One region of the Kosakonia sp. Marseille-Q7440 genome, then DNA from elsewhere that is predicted to be linked to it. Evidence: riboswitches for the same ligand, from Rfam matches in the RefSeq annotation. Region 1 holds a riboswitch; each other region holds the start of a gene.
The links. Region 1 has a riboswitch for thiamine pyrophosphate ahead of thiB (thiamine ABC transporter substrate binding subunit). Riboswitches for the same ligand answer to the same signal wherever they lie in the genome.
Positions count from the first base shown of each region.

Region 2: it holds a riboswitch for thiamine pyrophosphate, as region 1 does, so the genes downstream of both, thiM (hydroxyethylthiazole kinase) here and thiB (thiamine ABC transporter substrate binding subunit) in region 1, are expected to answer to the same signal.
Region 3: it holds a riboswitch for thiamine pyrophosphate, as region 1 does, so the genes downstream of both, thiC (phosphomethylpyrimidine synthase ThiC) here and thiB (thiamine ABC transporter substrate binding subunit) in region 1, are expected to answer to the same signal.

Region 1 covers NZ_CBCPLT010000001.1:542,862-548,165, reverse strand. Annotated here, with positions in the region: gene sgrR (HTH-type transcriptional regulator SgrR) at 1-1,442, shown strand, start outside; TPP riboswitch at 1,479-1,579, shown strand; gene thiB (thiamine ABC transporter substrate binding subunit) at 1,609-2,592, shown strand; gene thiP (thiamine/thiamine pyrophosphate ABC transporter permease ThiP) at 2,568-4,178, shown strand; gene thiQ (thiamine ABC transporter ATP-binding protein ThiQ) at 4,162-4,863, shown strand; gene ACWPW2_RS02425 (DedA family protein) at 4,857-5,304, opposite strand, start outside.
Region 2 covers NZ_CBCPLT010000001.1:2,791,080-2,796,383, reverse strand. Annotated here, with positions in the region: gene ACWPW2_RS13110 (maltoporin) at 1-885, opposite strand, end outside; gene ACWPW2_RS13105 (LacI family DNA-binding transcriptional regulator) at 1,154-2,227, shown strand; gene ACWPW2_RS13100 (Rpn family recombination-promoting nuclease/putative transposase) at 2,331-3,338, shown strand; TPP riboswitch at 3,415-3,511, shown strand; gene thiM (hydroxyethylthiazole kinase) at 3,547-4,329, shown strand; gene thiD (bifunctional hydroxymethylpyrimidine kinase/phosphomethylpyrimidine kinase) at 4,329-5,129, shown strand; gene fbaB (class I fructose-bisphosphate aldolase) at 5,283-5,304, shown strand, end outside.
Region 3 covers NZ_CBCPLT010000001.1:25,217-30,520, reverse strand. Annotated here, with positions in the region: gene ACWPW2_RS00160 (YjaG family protein) at 109-699, opposite strand; gene nfi (deoxyribonuclease V) at 733-1,413, opposite strand; gene hemE (uroporphyrinogen decarboxylase) at 1,423-2,487, opposite strand; gene nudC (NAD(+) diphosphatase) at 2,527-3,300, opposite strand; gene ACWPW2_RS00140 (Rsd/AlgQ family anti-sigma factor) at 3,380-3,883, shown strand; TPP riboswitch at 3,937-4,073, shown strand; gene thiC (phosphomethylpyrimidine synthase ThiC) at 4,157-5,304, shown strand, end outside.

The sequences.
Region 1 (5,304 bases):
CCGGCCTGGCGTTGCAACAGCAGCGGGCGGAAGATCTGCTTGAGCAGGATCGCATCGACCAGCTGGTGCAACTGGTGGGCGATAAAGCCGCCGTGCGCCAGATGCTGGTGTCGCATCTTGGCCGCAGTTTTCGCCAGGGGCGACATATCCTGCGCGTGCTCTACTACCGCCCGCTGCGCAATCTGCTGCCCGGCTCGCCGCTGCGCCGCTCCGAAACCCATATGGCGCGGCAAATCTTCAGCACCCTGACGCGCATAAATGAGGAAAACGGGGAACTGGAAGCCGATATTGCTCACCACTGGAAAGCGATCTCTCCCCTGCACTGGCGCTTCTACTTACGCCCCGGCATCCACTTTCACCATGGTCGCGAGCTGGAGATGGCGGATGTTATCGCCTCCTTACAGCGCGCCAGCGCCCTGCCGCTCTACTCCCACATCCGCGATATCGTTTCACCCACGCCGTGGACGCTCGACATTCATCTCTCGCAGCCCGACAGCTGGCTGCCGTGGCTGATGGGCCACGTGCCGGCGATGATCCTGCCGCAGGAGTGGGAAACGCTGGCGAACTTTGCCAGCCAGCCGATCGGCACCGGCCCTTACGCGGTGATGCGCAACACCCGCAACCAGTTAAAAATCCACGCCTTTGAGGATTACTTCGGTTTTCGCGCGCTGATTGATGAAGTGAATGTCTGGGTGCTGCCGGATGTCGGGGATGAGACCACCTGCGGCCTGACGCTCGAAGGGCCAACGGAGGGCGAAAAAGCGGTGGAGAGCCGTCTTGAAGAGGGCTGCTACTACCTGCTGTTTGACGCGCGATCCAGCCGCGGTGCGAACCCGGCGGTGCGCGAGTGGGTAAGCCGGATCCTTTCGCCAACCAATCTGCTGTGGCACGCCAGCGAACAGAATCAGCGCTACTGGTTTCCCGCCTATGGATTGCTGCCGCGCTGGCATCATGCGCGCCCCGGCAGCGGTGAAAAGCCCGCCGGGCTGGAGACGCTGACGCTCACCTTCTACCGCGAGCACAACGAGCACCAGGCGATCGCCCACACCATGAGCACGCTGCTCGCAGAGCACGGCGTTAAGTTACTGATTCAGGAGGTCGATTATGATGCCTGGCATCGCGGCGAAACAGAGAGCGATATCTGGCTTAACAGCGCCAACTTCACCCTGCCGCTCGATTTTTCGGTCTTCGCCAACCTCTATGAAGTACCGTTGCTGCAAAACTGCATTCCGCGCGACTGGCAGGCAGACGCCGCGCGCTGGCGCGCCGGGGAGATGAATCTGGCGATGTGGTCGCAGCAGTTGCTAGCGAGCAAAGCGATTGTGCCGTTGATCCACCACTGGCTGCGCATCCAGGGGCAGCGCACCATGCGCGGGCTGCGCATGAATACCCTCGGCTGGTTTGACTTTAAATCGGCCTGGTTTGCGCCGCCGGATCCGTAATGCTTTCAGATTGTTTACCAAATCATTACAATAGCGCCGTTCTCAACGGGGTGCTGCGCTTCACGCGCGTGCTGAGAAAATACCCGTCGAACCTGATCCGGATAACGCCGGCGAAGGGATTTGAGGCTCTCTCAAAATCCTTTGCCACCCATTTATGAGGTGCAAAGTGTTAAAAAAATCGTTGTCACTGCTGCTGCTTATTGCCGCGCCCGTTTTCGCTAAACCCGTCCTGACCGTTTATACCTACGACTCCTTCGCCGCCGAATGGGGCCCAGGTCCTGCGGTAAAAAAAGCCTTTGAAGCCGACTGCAACTGCGAACTGAAGTTCGTGGCGCTGGAAGATGGCGTCTCGCTGCTCAACCGTCTGCGCATGGAGGGCAAAAAGAGCAAAGCTGACGTCGTGCTCGGTCTTGATAACAACCTGCTGGAAGCCGCGACCCAGACAAAACTCTTCGCCAAAAGCGGCGTGCCGGATAATGCGGTGAAGGTGCCGGGCGGCTGGAGCAATGACACCTTTGTGCCGTTCGATTACGGCTGGTTCGCCTTTGTTTATGACAAAACCAAACTGAAAAACCCGCCGAAGAGCCTGAAAGAGCTGGTCGAGAGCGATAAGAAGTGGCGCGTGATTTATGAAGATCCGCGCACCAGCACGCCAGGGCTCGGCCTGCTGCTGTGGATGCAGAAAGTCTATGGCGATAAAGCCCCCGAAGCCTGGCAAAAGCTGGCAGGCAAAACCGTTACCGTCACCAAAGGGTGGAGCGAAGCCTACGGCCTCTTTTTGAAAGGCGAAAGCGATCTGGTACTGAGCTACACCACCTCGCCTGCCTACCACATCATCGAAGAGAAGAAAGAGAACTACGCGGCGGCGAACTTCAGCGAAGGCCACTATTTGCAGGTTGAAGTCGCGGCGCGCACCACCGCCAGCAAACAGCCGGAGCTGGCAGAAAAATTCCTTAAATTTATGGTTTCACCGGCCTTCCAGAGCGCCATCCCAACGGGCAACTGGATGTACCCGGTGAGCAACGTCACGCTGCCCGCCGGTTTTGACCAGCTTGAGAAACCACAAACCTCGCTGCAATTCTCGCCGCAAGAGGTGGCAGCCCAGCGCGCAGCATGGATAGCCTCGTGGCAACGCGCCGTCAGCCGCTAATTCCCGGCTGGCTGCTTCCTGGCCTCACCGCCGCCACGCTGATGGTGGCGGTGGCGCTGGCGGCCTTTTTTGCGCTGTGGCAAAACGCACCTGTCGAAGGGCTCTCCGACTTCTTGTCAGATAGCTACCTGTGGCACGTGGTGCGTTTCTCCTTCTGGCAGGCTTTTCTCTCCGCCCTGCTCTCCGTGGTGCCCGCCATTTTCCTTGCCCGTGCGCTCTACCGCCGCCGTTTTCCTGGCCGCCAGTTGCTGCTGCGCTTATGCGCGATGACGCTGATCCTGCCGGTGCTGGTGGCGGTGTTTGGCATTCTCAGCGTCTATGGTCGTCAGGGGTGGCTCGCCACGCTCTGCCAGACGCTCGGCATTGAGTGGACCTTTTCGCCCTACGGCTTGCAGGGCATTCTGCTGGCGCACCTCTTTTTTAACCTGCCGATGGCCTCGCGCCTGCTGCTACAGGCGCTGGAGCAGATCCCCGGTGAACAGCGCCAGCTGGCAGCCCAGCTTGGCATGCGTGGCTGGGCCTTCTTCCGCTTTGTCGAGTGGCCCTGGCTGCGCCGCCAGATCCCGCCGGTGGCAGCGCTGATCTTTATGCTCTGCTTCGCCAGTTTCGCCACCGTGCTGTCGCTGGGCGGCGGCCCGCAGGCAACCACCATTGAGCTTGCCATCTACCAGGCGCTTAGCTTTGACTTCGATCCCGCCCGCGCGGCGATACTGGCGCTGATCCAGATGATCTGCTGCCTCGGGCTGGTGCTGTTAAGCCAGCGGATGAGTAAAGCCTTCGCCGTCGGCAGCCATCATATTCAGGGCTGGCGCGACCCGGAAACGCGCTGGTTTAGCCGCCTCGCCGATACGCTGTTAATCGTGCTGGCGCTGCTGCTCCTGCTGCCACCGCTGCTGGCGGTGATTGTCGACGGGCTTAATGTGAGTTTACTGAAAGTGCTGGCAGAGCCGGTGCTGTGGCAGGCGGTGTGGACCTCGCTGCGCATCGCGCTGGTCGCCGGACTGCTCTGCGTGGTGCTGACCATGATGCTGCTGTGGAGCAGCCGTGAACTGCGCGCGCGCCACCGCACAGCGGCCGGGCAGACGCTCGAACTGAGCGGCATGCTGATTCTGGCGATGCCGGGGATTGTGCTGGCGACCGGCTTTTTCCTGCTGCTCAATAACACCATCGGCCTGCCTGAATCCGCCGATGGCATCGTGATATTCACCAACGCGCTGATGGCGATCCCTTATGCCTTAAAGGTGCTGGAAAACCCGATGCGCGATCTCACCGCGCGGTATGCCCTGCTCTGCCAGTCGCTCGACATTGCCGGTTTTCGCCGCCTGTGGGTGGTGGAGTTACGCGCGCTGAAACGCCCGATTGCGCAGGCGCTGGCCTTTGCCTGCGTGCTGTCGATTGGTGATTTCGGCGTGGTGGCGCTGTTCGGTAATGATGATTTCCGCACCCTGCCCTTCTATCTCTATCAGCAAATTGGCTCTTACCGCAGCCAGGATGGAGCCGTCACCGCGCTGATCCTGCTGCTGCTCTGCTTTTTACTCTTCACTGTGATTGAAAAACTACCGGGCCGCCATGCTAAGACTGATTGATGTCACCTGGCTTTACGAGCATCTGCCGATGCGCTTTACCCTCGCAGCCGAACGGGGTGAGCAGATTGCCATTCTCGGCCCCAGTGGCGCAGGCAAGAGCACGCTGCTGAACCTGATTGCCGGGTTTATTCCCCCTGCCAGCGGCACGATTTTACTTGGCGATGAGGATCACACCCGCACGCCGCCCGCGCGCCGTCCGGTGTCGATGCTGTTTCAGGAGAACAACCTCTTCACCCACCTGACGGTGCGGCAGAATATTGGCCTGGGTTTACATCCGGGGTTGAAGCTGAATGCCGCGCAGCGGGAGAAGCTTAATGAGATTGCCGCCACCATGGGACTGGAGGCACTGCTGGAGCGGCTGCCGGATCAGCTCTCCGGCGGCCAGCGCCAGCGCGTGGCGTTAGCCCGCTGCCTGGTGCGCGAGCAGCCGCTGCTGCTGCTGGATGAGCCCTTTTCCGCGCTCGATCCCGCCCTGCGCCAGGAGATGCTCGCGCTGGTGCAGAGCGTCTGCCGTCGCCAACAGTTAACATTGCTGATGGTGTCGCACAGCGTGGAGGATGCCGCGCGCATTGCCGAACGCGCGCTGGTGGTCGCCGAAGGACGTATCGCCTGGGATGGCGCAACCGACACGCTGCTTAGCGGCAACGCGCCGGTCTCCGCCCTGCTGGGCATTCAGGCTCAGTGACCGCGGATCACTTTGCTGAGAATATCGAGATAGATCGGCATCAGCGGGTGTTTTGCCAGCATCACTACTGAGGCAATAGCAATCATCATCGTGCCCGGTGCCAGCCAGAGCAGGCGCTGGCGCGGCAGGTACGCCGTTAAGCGATCGCTGCCCGATTTGCCCGCGCGCCACAGACGCCAGCAGAGCCAACAGGCCAGCCAGAGCACAATCGCCGTCAGCAGCAGCAGCCATTTAAAACTGCTGCTCTGCATATCGGCAGGGATATCGATCGCCGCACCGGCAAGAATCCCCGGCAGGAAGTAGAAGGGCGGCCACAGCAGGCAGCCAATGATATTCGGCGGTAAAAATTTGCGGATCGGCAGATCGAGCATTCCGGCGACCATTGGCACCAGCGGGCGCGTCGGGCCGACAAAGCGCCCCACCAGAATGGTAAACAGGCTG
Region 2 (5,304 bases), 2.2 Mb from region 1:
AAGCCCGGTGTTGATGACGCGATAGCCGGTAGCGTCGTTGACATAGTTCCACATGTCATACCAGCCGCCGCCCTGCGACACCATATTCTGCGCCAGCCCTTTGTTGGCGTACTGCAACACCAGCTTGTTGTAGCCGCCGAGCATATCCTGACTGATTTCACCGGTCAGCATCACGCCATCATCCGCGTCGTACAGCCCGCCGTAAGCCTTCTGCTTTTTGGTTGGATTCGGCATGGCGTAATCAATGCCAAACTCCGTCCACGCGCCCGCCCACGGTTTCCAGCCGGCATAACGCAGGTCGAGATAGTTAATATTGACGTCATTGTCGTTATCAACGCGGTAATCCACGTCATTGGCATCGCCACGGATCCACGCAAAAGAGACGGCGCCCGGCCCGAAGGTGTAATTTTCGATCCCCGCGCCGGAGCCGGAGATATTCCAGTATTTGGTATCGATAATGTGCAGATCGTGGCGCTGATAGTAGCGTTTACCGCCCCAGATCACCGCGTTGGGATCGTTTGGGATCAGCCCTTTGATCTGCAGGTTCAGCTGGCGTAAGCCGAACTGCGCATCGTCGCCGATGGTGGTCTCGTTATCGTTGGAGCCATCGGAGACCATGCTGACCATGCTGTCGAGGTAAAAGCTGACGTCATCTTTTTTGTAGACTTCCGAGCCCAGCTCGAGCTCGCCGTAGGTATCGGATTCATTGCCCAGACGACCAATCTTATTTTTCTGCCACTCCACCTGGCCGCCATCGCCCGACACGCCCACGCCGCCGCGCAGGTAGCCGTGAAAATCGATGGGTACCGAGGTGGCCGCCATCAGCGAGGTTGAGGTCAGCGCAGCGGCTAACGCGAGAGAGAGTGTGCGTAGTGGAGTCTTCATCGTGTTCCTCTTATTGTTTTGTATTACGTTCACATAATCGCAGTCATAAAATGCTTAATTGTAAAAACAGGCAAACTTATGATCTGAAATGTGTGATTAAGTGCAAATAAATTAGCGATTTTTGTTACAGGTGGAGAATTCGTTCACATTTATGCGTATTGTGAGCGTGATACTTATTGGCGGCTAAAGCGGCGAGGAAATGAGCGGTGAGCGTTTTTTTTGATCTGCCCTGTTACAATTGGCGCATAACAACATAAGGAACCGGACCATGAAGTCTAAAAGCGCGACGTTGGAAGACGTTGCCCGCCATGCGGGTGTCTCCTATCAGACCGTGTCCAGGGTACTCAATAAATCTGCCAATGTATCCGAAGCCACGCGTCTCAAGGTTGAGAAAGCGATAGAGTTGCTGCGTTATGTGCCGAACCGGCTGGCGCAACAGCTGGTGGGTAAGCAGAGTCAGACCCTTGGGTTGGTCACCACTTCGCTGGCGCTGCATGCCCCCTCTCAGGTGGCGGCGGCGGTAAAACGCTATGCCAATCTCGACGGCTACCAGGTGCTAATCTCAATGATTGATGAGAACGTCAATCATGATATCCAGTCGGCGATCAACGAACTGAAGTCGCAGCTGGTCGATAAGGTGATCATTAACGTGCCGCTGGAGACCGATGAAGCCCAGCGCATTGCGGCTGACAATGATGATATTGTTTGCCTGTTCCTCGACGTTGACCCTTACAGCTCGGTGTTTAATGTTTCGTTCAACCCGGCGGACGGTACACGTGCGAGCGTCAAACATCTTTATGATTTAGGGCACCGCGATATCGCGCTGTTGGCGGGGCCTGAAAGCTCCGTTTCGGCAAAGCTGCGGCTAAAAAGCTGGGTTGACACCCTTGATAGCTACGGCCTGAAACCAGTGAAAGTATTCCACGGTAACTGGGATGCGCAGAGCGGTTACGCAGGCGCACTGCAGATGCTGCGCGAAACGCCGAATTTTACCGCCGTTCTGGTCGGGAATGACCAGATGGCGCTCGGCGTGCTGAGCGCGTTTCATCAACATCAGATCGCCATCCCCGGCGAGAAATCGGTGATCGGTTACGATGACACCTATGAAAGCTCCTTCTTCCATCCGTCGTTAACCACCGTTTCTCTGGATCTCGATTTGCAGGGCAAAGAGGCGGTGCGTCGTCTGCTCGACAGCGGCCACGGCGATGCCGCCCGTAGTTCATCCGTACTCCCTGCGCGGCTGATTGTGCGTCACTCTACCGGCGCATTGCAGGAGCAGAGCGCGAACCTGCAAGAGATAGCCCAACAGTTGCAGGTTATTGCGCATAAGTTGATGAAATAACAGGGAAAGCTAATTGGTTTTTTCAGAAAAAGCATATCTAGGCGTGGTCAGATTTTAGTGATATTTAGAGGGAAATAACGTAAGCCAGGGAGGCAAACCCTTGATGTCCGATACGACCACGCAACGCAAAAAAAAGATCACCCCCACGCCGCACGATGCGGCATTCAAACAGTTTTTGACCAACCCGACGACGGCCAGGGATTTTATAGAACTGCATCTGCCTGCACATTTACTGGCACTCTGCGATTTACGAACGCTCAGGCTGGAGTCGGGAAGTTTCGTCGAAGAGAACCTGCGGGCTTATTACAGCGACGTGCTCTACAGCCTGAAAACACGCGCGGGGGAGGGGTATATTCATGTGCTGATTGAGCACCAATCCACCCCCGATCGCCATATGGCCTTTAGGTTACTGCGGTACGCGATTGCCGCGATGCAGAGACACCTTGATGCCGGGCATAAATCGCTACCGTTAGTTATCCCCCTGCTTTTTTATACCGGCAAGCGCACCCCTTATCCGTGGTCAACGAACTGGTTAGAGCTGTTTGTCAGCCCGGCAACGGCGCAAGAGCTCTATAGCAGTAGCTTTCCGCTCGTTGATGTCTCGGTGATCCCGGATAACGAAATAATGAATCACCGCAGCATGGCGGCGCTGACGCTGTTACAAAAACATATCCATCAGCGCGACTTAAGCGAAATTCTTGACCGGCTCGCAACGCTGTTGGTGAACGAACACATCACACGACAGCAATTAGCTTCGCTGATAAACTACCTGGTGTACGCTGGCGAGACAGCAGATGCGCACGCCTTTGTACGTGAACTGGCGCTAAAGGCACCACAGCATGAGGACCAATTGATGACAATTGCACAGCAGCTTGAACAAAGAGGTATTGAAAAAGGTCTCGCAAAAGGCATTGAACAAGGAATTGAACAGGGCATTGAGCGAGGAATCGAACAAGGCATTGAACTCGGCGAGCAGCGCGGTATCGAGAAGGGACGCAAAGAAGAGGCGTTCCGCATCGCACGGACGATGCTGCAAAACGGCCTCGATCGCAGCACGGTGATGAGCATGACCGGGCTTACCGAAGCAGAACTGGCGCAGATTCGCCACTGAGTGCACGGGCAAATACGCATTTACACGTGACGCTGCCAGCATTAAGCTACTGAACGGTTTCACCACAATTTATTGATGTTATGACTCGGGGTGCCCTTCTACGTGAAGGCTGAGAAATACCCGTACCACCTGATCTGGATAATGCCAGCGTAGGGAAGTCAGATGCCTGCCCGGCATCCCTTCTTCACGCCGGGCAGGAGCAAAAAAGATGCAACCTGACCTGCTTGATCCTGTGCACTCTGCACACGCGTTACAGCAACTCCGCACACTCTCTCCCCTTGTTCACTGTATGACGAATGACGTCGTACAAACCTTTACCGCTAATGTGCTGCTCTCGCTCGGCGCATCGCCAGCTATGGTCATTGATAGCGAAGAGGCGCAGCAGTTCAGCGCTATCGCCGATGCCTTACTTATCAATGTCGGCACCCTGACGCGCGAACGCGCTGAAGCAATGCACGCCGCAATTGAGAGCGCCAACCGCGCGCAAACCCCCTGGACGCTCGACCCGGTTGCCGTTGGCGCACTCGCCTTTCGCACTGGTTTCTGCCAACAACTCCTCTCTCTTCGACCGGCCGCCATCCGCGGCAACGCTTCTGAAATCCTCGCCCTGGCCGGTATGCCAGGCGGCGGGCGCGGCGTCGACACCACCGATAGCGCACTGGCGGCGCTGCCCGCGGCGCAGCAACTGGCGCAACAGACCGGCGCGGTGGTCGCAGTCACTGGTGAGATTGATTACATCACCGATGGTAGAGAAACCCTCAGCGTCAGCGGCGGCGATCCGCTGATGACGCGCGTGGTCGGCACCGGCTGCGCGCTCTCGGCCGTGGTAGCTGCCTGTTGCGCATTGCCCGGCGAGCGACTGCTCAATGTTGCCTCGGCCTGCCGGATCATGAAGCAGGCGGGCAGCCGCGCGGTGAAGCAGAGCGCGGGTCCTGGCAGTTTTGTGCCTGCCTTTCTTGATGCGCTGGCGACGAAAGGGGAGGAATTGTAATGAAACGGATTAATGCCTTAACCATTGCCGGCACCGACCCGAGCGGCGGGGCGGGGATCCAGGCGGATTTAAAAACGTTCTCGGCGCTGGGGGCTTATGGCTGTTCGGTGATCACCGCGCTGGTGGCGCAAAATACCCGTGGCGTGCAGTCGGTGTACCGCATCGAGCCCGATTTTGTTGCCGCCCAGCTGGGCTCCGTGCTGAGCGATGTGCGCATCGACACCACCAAAATCGGCATGCTGGCGGAAACCGATATTGTCGAAGCGGTGGCAGAGCGTCTGCGCCATTACCAGGTGCGCAATGTGGTGCTGGATACGGTAATGCTGGCGAAAAGCGGCGATCCGCTGTTATCCCCTGCGGCGGTCGCCGCCCTACGCCAGCATTTACTGCCGCAGGTTTCCCTTATCACGCCCAATCTGCCGGAAGCGGCGGCGCTGTTAGATGCGCCTCATGCGCGCAGCGAGCGCGAGATGCATGAGCAGGGCAAAGCTTTGTTAGCGCTCGGTTGTGAAGCAGTGTTGATGAAGGGCGGTCATCTGGAGGACGCCGAAAGCCCCGACTGGCTCTTCACCCGCGATGGCGCGCAGCGCTTCACTACCGCGCGGATTTTGACAAAAAACACCCACGGCACAGGCTGCACGCTCTCGGCGGCGCTGGCGGCGCTACGACCGCGCCATACCGGCTGGGCTGAAACGGTTGCAGAGGCGAAAAAGTGGCTGACCGCTGCGCTGGCACAGGCCGATACGCTTGAAGTGGGCGAGGGGATCGGGCCGGTGCACCACTTCCATCAGTGGTGGTAAATCAGAAACCGAAACGTGCCAGCAGAATAAGCTGAAAAAATGCCGGGTGGTGGACATTCTGACGCCAGAGTACCAGGCTTAGTTTGCCCATCGCCAGGCAAGGTGGGTAAGGACAATCCAATTCGCGAAGCGCAAGCTTACGGGAGCATTGTAATGACTGATATTGTGCAGTTAC
Region 3 (5,304 bases), 520 kb from region 1:
CACGCACCGATAGCCACTTTTTTTCGCCCCCCAAATGTAGACCAGACGGGGGTCAGAAGGGAAGCCTTCAGGCGCGACAAAACAGGCCTTAAATCACGTTTTATTGTCTCATTGCTGCAAATTTATACCGATATTACTCTCGCCAGCCTCGCGCAGGTCTGCGCGCAAGCCTTTGATCAGGTCAATATCGCGCTCTTCGCAGGCGGCCAAAAGGCGGAAAATCTCCCACTGGATATCCCATTCCTGCTCTACAGCGGGGTTAAGACCCAGCTCTTCATCGGTCATTTCGCGGCCCTGCTGCGTCATTTCCAGCATCGCGACAGTGGTGATCGAGGTCTTGCTGACCTCAATGGCGTGTTCCAGCGTTTCACCGCTCAGACGCGAATGAATCAACTCGCTCAGCGCCACACAGGCGTCAATCGCCGGGTAGACACCGTAGAGATCGTAATCCTCTGCGGCGGGGATCCCCTCTTCCAGCTTCTCAAGCTGGCTGTCGAAATTGACCTTCGCATCTTTGACGGTCTCTGTTTCCCACACCAGGTCAAGGATACGGCGATAGAGCTGCGCATCGCCAAAGCCGGTCTGGCGGCAGAACAGCGCATAGTTGGGGTACATGCGCTCGCACAGACAGGCCATGAAAACAACGTGCTGCCAGCTTTCCTGCTTTTCCAGTCGCAGATGAATCGGGTTTTGTAACATGATCGCTTCTCAAAAACGGTAATGCGCCGCAGTTTACCCGATATCGCGCTGAATTGCCTGCCATCGCGCAAAGGCGGGGCGACCCGATGCCACGGCATCTGCCCAGCGCGTTGGCTCCGGCAAGCGGTAGCCCTTCATGCAGCGCTGCACCCACGCCAGCGCAGTATCCTGGCTGACACGGTGGCCGGTAGCGACAAAGAGCGGATTACAGCGCGCTTTGCTGCGCCATACCCACGCCAGCTGTTCACCTTTATCCACCAGCGGCGACAGCGCACCGGGCTCATCGGCCAGCGGTTCGAACTTCCCACACAGCCGTTTTTTCGCCACGCCGATGGTCGGCACATCCACCAGCAGGCCAAAATGGCTGGCAACGCCAAGACGGCGCGGATGGGAGATCCCATGCCCGTCGACAAAGAGTAAATCGGGTTTTTGCGACAGCATCTCCCACGCCGCCAGCAGCGCGGGATACTCACGAAATGAGAGGAAGCCAGGAATATAGGGCATGGTGGTGGCGATACGCGCCACCTGATACTCAACCAGTTCCAGCGAAGGCCAGGTGAGCAGTACCATTGCCGCCCGCGTCACTTCGCCACCCTGCTCGAAACCGACATCCGCCCCGCCGATCAACGTCGGCGGATCTTTATCAAGACGATCCTCGCGGATCACGGAAGAGGCCAGTTCAAGTTGTTGTGCGCGTAGCGACGCGAGATCCATATTTGCTCCTTATTGATGCCAGGGGGCCGACAGACGGTGAACCGCCTCGACAAATACTCCTGCATGTTCCGGCGGGACATCCTGGTGGATGCCGTGACCGAGGTTAAATACATGGCCTTCGCCTTTGCCAAAGCCAGAGAGAATTGTAGACACTTCTTCCTCAATGCGTGCAGGCGGCGCATAAAGCATAGAGGGATCCATGTTGCCCTGCAGCGCCACTTTGTCGCCAACGCGACGGCGCGCATCGCCAATATCGGTGGTCCAGTCGAGGCCGAGCGCATCGCAGCCGGTCGCCGCCATCGCTTCCAGCCACTGGCCGCCGCCTTTGGTAAACAGGGTCACCGGCACGCGACGCCCTTCGTTTTCACGCAGCAGGCCATCGACGATTTTATGCATGTAGTAGAGCGAGAACTGCTGGTAGTCGCGCCCGGTCAGCACGCCGCCCCAGGTGTCGAAAATCATCACCGACTGCGCGCCAGCGCGGATCTGCGCGTTGAGATAAGACGTCACGCTCTGCGCCAGCTTATCCAGCAGCGCATGCAGCACCAGCGGCTCGGCGTACATCATCTTTTTGATTTTAGTGAACGCTTTGCTGCTGCCGCCTTCAATCATGTAGGTCGCCAGCGTCCACGGGCTGCCGGAGAAACCAATCAGCGGCACTTCGCCTTTCAGTTCACGGCGAATGGTGCGCACGGCGTTCATCACGTAACCCAGCTCATCTTCCGGGTCCGGCACCGGCAGCTTGTCCACGTCCGCTTTACAGGTGATGGGATGGCTAAAACGCGGCCCTTCACCGGCTTCGAAATAGAGCCCCAGCCCCATCGCGTCCGGCACCGTCAGGATATCGGAGAAGAGGATCGCCGCATCCAGCTTGTAGCGGCGCAGGGGTTGCATCGTTACTTCACAGGCCAGCTCCGCATTGCGGCACAGCGACATAAAATCGCCGGCCTGCGCACGGGTTGCCTTATATTCCGGCAAATAGCGGCCTGCCTGGCGCATCATCCATACCGGCGTCATATCTACTGGCTGGCGCTGAAGCGCGCGCAGGTAACGATCGTTTTTCAGTTCGGTCATTGTCAGTTCCTCAAGCGTCAGGCCGCCAGTATATACACCTTATTCGCTCTCTGCCCGACACATCGCCACGGTATCCTCGATCAGGCGGCGCGCGACGGTACCCGGCGGCGGAAGCAGCGGCAGGTCGTCATAGCGATACCAGCCGGCATCAATCAGCTCTTTGGTATCAATAACGATCTCACCGCTCTCATACTCGGCCATAAAGGCAGTCATTAATGATTGCGGGAAGGGCCACGGCTGAGAGGTAACATAACGCAGGTTCTTGATTTTAATCCCGCTCTCCTCCATCACCTCGCGCGCTACCGCCTGCTCCAGCGTCTCGCCGACTTCAACAAATCCGGCCAGCACGGTATACACGCCATTACGATGACGCGTATGCTGGGCAAGTAGCAGGCTGTCATCGCGGCGAATAGCGACAATGATGCAGGGAGCAATTTGTGGATAGTAACGTTCCCGGCAGTGGTCGCAGAGCATCGCCCACTCGGTTTTGCTGGGGTGCATGGTGTGGCCACAGTAACCGCAAAACTTATGCGAGCGGTAAAACTCGGCCAGCTGCACGCCGCGCCCGGCTAACTGGAACAGCGCGGTATCCTGATCGATCAGTAAACGTACCGATCCCATCTCGCTGGAGCGCTGCTGGCGCACAAGCCAGACGCTCTCTCCCTGCCATTCGCCGATAATTTGCGCGGGTTGACCCGCAAGATCGAAATTTCCTGCCTCTCCATGTGGTAATTCTCCAGCGGGCAACCATAATTTTTGTTCATGGCTGACTATCCACCAGCCACGGTGATGAGCTTCAAGAGTTTGTACCATTGCGCGACCTTAGCTTCACTGGCATGTTATTAACATTATTATTACATCATTTTTAATCTTACATTTTGCGGAGTCATTTATGCTGAACCAGTTAGAAAGCCTGACAGAACGACTGGGGGGAAGTAACAAGCTTATCGATTTCTGGCTCAACGAACGTAAGCAGTTGCTTATCTCCTATTACAATCTGGTGGGAATCAAGCCGGGCAAAGGGTCGTACATGCAGCTTAACGAAAAAGCGCTGGATGATTTTTGCCATAACCTGGTTGAATACCTTTCCGCCGGTCATTTCACTATTTATGAACGCATCATCAATGAAATGGAAGGCGCCAGCCCACTTTTAGCGGCGACTCAGCTCTATCCGCAGCTTGAAGCCAATACCGTTGAAATCATGAAACATTATGATTCCAGCCTCGAACAGTCCATCGATGATGATAACTGCATGGAGTTCCAGCAGGCTCTCTCAGACATCGGTGAAGCGCTGGCGGCGCGTTTTACGCTGGAAGATCAGCTGATCACGCTGGCGTTCGATAACCACCTCAGCGAAAGCGCCAATGATGAAACCGGGATGGCGCGCCCGGCTTGAGTTCTTAAGCATTAACGCGTAGTTTAAAAACAGTCCCCCGCTTCGGGCGGGGGTTTTTCTTGTCGGAGTGCCACTCTTTTACACCCACGCTTTCTGAAAGCTGAGGTGTAAAAAGGCTGAGACCGTTAATTCGGGATCCGCGGAACCTGATCAGGCTAATACCTGCGAAGGGAACAAGAGTAATCCATCCACCACACCACCCTTACGGGCGGTTTGCTGCCATTACTCCATCCGTCGTCTGACAAGCCATCTCCTTTGACACTGGAATGAGCTATGTCTACTACTCAATATTCACGCCGTGAACAACGCGCCCAGGCGCAACACTTTATCGATACGCTGGAAGGCACCGCTTTCCCCAACTCCCGCCGCATCTACCTCACCGGCTCACAGCCCGATATTCGCGTGCCAATGCGCGAAATCCAGCTTAGCCCGACGCTTGTCGGCGGCTCAAAAACCGACCCGCAGTACGAAGAGAACGAAGCGGTGCCGGTGTATGACACCTCCGGCCCCTACGGCGATCCGGCGATTGCCATTGATGTGCAACAGGGTCTGGCTAAGCTGCGCGCAGCGTGGATTGCCGCCCGCGATGACAGCGAAGAGCTGGACCATCGCAGCTCGGCCTATACCAACCAGCGCCTGGCGGATGACGGCCTTGATGCGCTGCGTTTTAGCGGCCTGCTGACGCCGCGCCGCGCCAAAGCAGGTAAATGCGTGACGCAGCTGCACTATGCCCGTTTGGGCATCATTACCCCCGAAATGGAGTTTATCGCCCTGCGCGAAAACATGGGGCGTGAGCGCATTCGCAGTGAAGTATTGCGTCGCCAGCATCCGGGCGAAGGGTTTGGCGCGCGGCTGCCGGAGAACATTACGCCAGAGTTTGTCCGCGCTGAAGTGGCGGCCGGCCGGGCCATTATTCCCGCCAACATCAACCATCCAGAATCAGAGCCGATGATCATTGGCCGCAACTTCCTGGTGAAAGTGAACGCTAATATCGGCAACTCCGCTGTCACCTCATCAATTGAAGAAGAAGTGGAGAAGCTGGTGTGGTCAACCCGCTGGGGCGCGGATACGGTGATGGATCTCTCGACCGGTCGCTATATTCATGAAACCCGCGAGTGGATCCTGCGCAACAGCCCGGTGCCGATCGGCACTGTACCGATCTACCAGGCGCTGGAGAAGGTCAACGGGATCGCTGAAGATCTCAGCTGGTCGGTATTCCGCGACACCCTGCTGGAGCAGGCGGAACAGGGAGTCGACTACTTCACCATCCACGCCGGTGTGCTGCTGCGCTATGTGCCAATGACCGCGCAGCGCCTGACGGGCATTGTTTCGCGCGGCGGCTCGATCATGGCGAAGTGGTGTCTCTCCCATCACGAAGAGAACTTCCTTTACACCCACTTCCGCGAAATCTGCGAAATCTG